2 regions of the Salinicoccus bachuensis genome follow, and region 1 is predicted to be linked to the other one. Evidence: predicted binding sites of a transcription regulator. Region 1 holds the regulator's gene; the other holds the start of a gene.

Region 1 (2,208 bases):
TCTTCTGGTCAATGCCACCCGCTTCGAATATGATGTGGAGCCCCTCGAGACGTATGACAGGGCAGGCGTGGCGGCACAGGGCCACAGCGAGGATATGGCGGAACGCAACTACTTCGACCATGATTCGCCGGACGGGGAAACATTGAAGGACCGGGTCGAGGAGGCAGGGGTGCAGTACCGCATGGCCGGAGAGAACATCGCCATGGGACACACATCCCCGATATTCTCCCACCACAGCCTGATGAACTCCATCGACCACCGTGTGAATACGCTGAAGCCGGCATTCACCCATCTCGGTACGGGAACCGCCTATAATGATGAAAATGTGCCATATTATACAGAAAATTATATACAAAAGTAGATGGAATATTTGCCTTATGGTATAATATTATACAAATCAATGTGTTTGGAATCGTTTCTAAGGGGAATTTAAAAGTGAACGTCACGAATGCATTTTTTGACGATTATAACTTTTCCTACAGGCCCATCCTGATAGAATTGTAGAACGAGGGGATGCAGTTGATCAGTAAAACACAGGAAAATGAAACCAAAGATGCTAAAGATATTTTGGAACAAGTGAAAATAATACTTGGCAGATAGTCGAATGAACCAGTCTAGCGTATGACAGGATGGCATGGGAAAAGCGATAATAAAAAGGGCGCATACCAAAATGGTATGCGCCCTTTAAATATGCCCGAACCTGGTCAGAAGGACCTGAACAGTCCGACAACCTTGCCGAGGACGGTCACACTATCCAGAATGATCGGTTCCATGGAAGAGTTTTCAGGCTGCAGCCTGTAGTAGCCATTTTCCTTGTAGAAGCGCTTGACCGTCGCTTCATCCTCTTCCGTCATTGCAACGATGATATCCCCATTGTGTGCGATATTCTGCTTCCGTACGATGACCCGGTCCCCGTCGTGTATGCCGGTTTCAATCATGCTGTCACCGACGACATTCAGCAGGAAGATTTCACTGTTATGGTTTGCCGTGAAATGTTCGGGAAGCGGGAAATATTCATCGATGTTCTCGACTGCTGTGATCGGAAGGCCGGCAGTGACCTTACCAAGTACCGGAACATGGATGACGGCACCATGCTGCTCGTTTTCCTCCGTAATGATCTCAATTGCACGCGGCTTCGTCGGATCCCGCTTTATGAATCCCTTCTCCTGCAGCTTCGCAAGGTGTCCGTGGACGGTCGAACTGGACTGGAGGCCGACCGCGTTGCCTATCTCCCTTACACTTGGCGGATAGCCCTTTTCGTGAACGGTAGTCTTTATAAACTGATATATCTGCTTCTGTCTATCTGTTAGCGGCTTCATATATATACCTCCGGCTTATTATTGATTCAATTTTACCATATATATGGATGTGTTACAAACGTTTGTTCGTAATCCTGTTGACCCGGAACAGATGTTCTGTTACCATATTGGTACAAACACATGTTCTGGAGGGGAATACCATGACATTGAAGGAATTCAAACTATTGAGCGCCATTTTTGCATTTGCCCTGGCGGCCGGTCTTATATTCATGTTCGACTCCCATAATACAGAGAACGCCTATTCCGATATCGTTTATATAGATGAGTATGAAGTAGTGACAGAAGCGGATATTCTGGAACCTTCAGAGGAAACGCACGTTCCGGACGAACAGTATGCCGAACGGACACATATGGACCAGCTGATGGAAATGATCGGTTTTATAAAGTGATTATAGTGATTATCAAGTATGGGAATGGTCTCATACTTTTTTTTGTGTTAAATTATAGGTGAGTGGACAGGAGGTTTCGCAATGCTTGAAAAGGAAAAACTGCAACGAATCAATGCACTGGCTGCCAAAAAGAAGGCGGGCAGCATCAAAAAGGAAGAGCTTGAAGAACTGAAGGGGCTGCGGGAAGAGTACCTTGAAAACTTTCGATCCTCCTTCAGAAAACAGGTGGAGCACACCAGGGTGGTCGATCCAAAAGGCAATGATGTGACACCTGAAAAACTTAAACGCATTCAACAGGATAAAAATATCAGAGAATAAAGGAGCATGAATATGACATTCGACAAAACGGATCAGCTAGCAATCAATACAATCAGAACCCTTTCAATCGATGCAGTTGAAAAAGCCAATTCCGGACACCCGGGATTGCCGATGGGGGCAGCACCTATGGCGTATACGCTCTGGAGCCGTCATCTGAACTTCAACCCAAATTCCATGGCGTG
Region 2 (2,208 bases), 700 kb from region 1:
AGCGGGTGGTGGAGCTGATGAACCCGATGAAGGACATTGATGGAATGACGCCTTTCAATCTCGGGCAGGTCCTGACCGATGAAAAGAACCGGCTTGAACCGTGTACGCCGGCAGGTGTGATGGAGATGCTCGATTTCTATGACATAGATCTGAAAGGGAAAAACGTCACCATCGTCGGGGCAAGTGCCGTAGTCGGCAAGCCGCTGTCACTGCTTTTCATGAACCGTGATGCGACGGTGACGACATGCAACCTGTATACGGATGATCTGGTTGCCAAATGCCGGGAGGCAGATGTCATCGTCAGCGCGGCCGGTGCAATCAACCTGATCGGGGACGAGCATGTGAAGGAAGGGGCAATCGTTGTCGATGTCGGCATCAACTTCAACGATGAAGGGAAGATGGTCGGGGATGTCGATTACGAAGCGGTGAAGGACAAGGCCTCCTATATCACTCCCGTGCCGGGGGGCGTCGGGGCGATTACGACGACAGTGCTTGCCTATCATCTGATGATGGCAACCGATTACCAGAAGGAACCGGTCCTCTTCCTGGAACGCTAAGGAAAAGCCATGCAGAACATATTCTGCATGGCTTTTCTGATGCCAGTCTACAGCAAGACGATATTCAGAATGTCGATGAACGAGATGAAGGTCATTTCCGTGTCATCATCCGGATGATGACCGATCAGCACCATGCTCCACGTATCGACCTGAATGAGCCTGAGGTCGACCTGGAACCGGAATCCGTCATAGTAGTATTCCACTTTTACAGATCTTTTGTCATGCAGCGCCTTTTTAAGGACGTGGTTCATTTCGTCCAGACGGTCATCGGACAGGACCGGCCGCTCGATCCTGGTCTGATCCTCCACCATCTCTGCCACCCTTTCGAACTGTTCGGGCATGGTGGCGAATGGGGCCCATTTGATCATTCCGCGTCCCTGTGGAATATTGGAGTCGAGTTCGTCCATTGGCATATCCCGGTAGTCCACCTGCATCCCTCCTCCCTGATCTGTTTCTCTGTCATCTCCAATTATACGAACATATGTTCGCTTTTTCAAGGGGAATTAATCTTTTCATTTAGGGTATGGTAGATGGTGTGCTACTATAATAGAAAAAAGACAGAGGAGGAATCAGCATGATCGGTTATGTCGGCACTTATACCAAAGAGCATGGCAAAGGAATATACAAGTTCGATCTGGATACGGAGGCAGGAAAACTGACTGCTATAGAAGAGGCGGCGGAATCTCCGAATGCAACCTATCTGGATATCGAAAACGATCGCATATATGCAATAAAGAAAGGTAAGACGAAGGCGGGCATCGCCACATTCGAAATCAGCGACATGGATACGGGAGAGCTGCGCTTCATCGAGGACTGTCTGGAGGAAGGTGCTTCAGGATGCCACCTGACGCTCACTTCAGACCAGAATCATATAGTGGATGCGGTCTATCTATCCGGAGAAATCAGGCTGTATCGCGTGGATGAGCGCGGCGTGGCGTCAGAGCGGCTGGATGTCTTCCAGGTGGAAGGGGACGGGCCCCATGAACGCCAGGATAACCCGCATTCCCATTTCGTCACCGAAACACCGGACCGGAGATATATCGCAGCAGTGGACCTCGGAGCGGACAAGATTGTGACGCTTGAAATCAAAGACGACAAACTGGCGAAGGTGGCGGAATGCAGAGTGGCGGCAGGCAGCGGCCCAAGGCATCTCGTATTCGATGACAGCGGCACCTATGCATACATTTTCACCGAGCTTTCAAATGAGGTGATCGTCGCGAACTATCACGATGGCGAATTCTTCCCGGTTGAAACGTATTCCGCACTTCCGGAATCATTCGATGGCCATTCCCAGGGAGCTGCCATCCGCAAGCATCCGAATGGAAGATATATCTATGTATCCAATCGCGGACACGACAGTATCGCCGTGTTTGAAATCATGGAGGAAGGCAAGGCGCTGAAACGCCTCCAGATCGAGTCCACCAACGGAGACTGGCCGAGGGACTTCAATCTCACGCCGGACGGGGACTATCTGATATGTGCCCATGAACGCTCCCATAATCTCGTACTGTTCAAGGTGAATGAAGATGGCACCATCGAACGGCAGGAAGGCGAACTGGAAGCACCGGAAGGCGTCTTCGTCGGATTCCTCTAAATGAACAGAAAAGGCATATGGATTGTCCTGGTTCTGATACTGATTGCGATAGGTTTG

What was found. The regulator LexA, encoded in region 1, represses DNA repair genes until DNA is damaged. The targets are predictions, from matches to a motif close to CGAACATATGTTCG.
Region 2: RQP18_RS09320 (YolD-like family protein) is a predicted target of LexA. The motif match lies at 1,032-1,045, and genes of this name have one in related genera.

What each region holds. Positions count from the first base shown of each region.
Region 1 covers NZ_CP138333.2:1,116,045-1,118,252, forward strand. Annotated here, with positions in the region: gene RQP18_RS05495 (CAP-associated domain-containing protein) at 1-361, shown strand, start outside; gene lexA (transcriptional repressor LexA) at 705-1,319, opposite strand; gene RQP18_RS05505 (hypothetical protein) at 1,460-1,708, shown strand; gene RQP18_RS05510 (DUF896 domain-containing protein) at 1,790-2,026, shown strand; gene tkt (transketolase) at 2,039-2,208, shown strand, end outside.
Region 2 covers NZ_CP138333.2:1,816,417-1,818,624, reverse strand. Annotated here, with positions in the region: gene RQP18_RS09325 (bifunctional 5,10-methylenetetrahydrofolate dehydrogenase/5,10-methenyltetrahydrofolate cyclohydrolase) at 1-557, shown strand, start outside; gene RQP18_RS09320 (YolD-like family protein) at 605-991, opposite strand; gene RQP18_RS09315 (lactonase family protein) at 1,132-2,151, shown strand; gene RQP18_RS09310 (alpha-amylase) at 2,152-2,208, shown strand, end outside.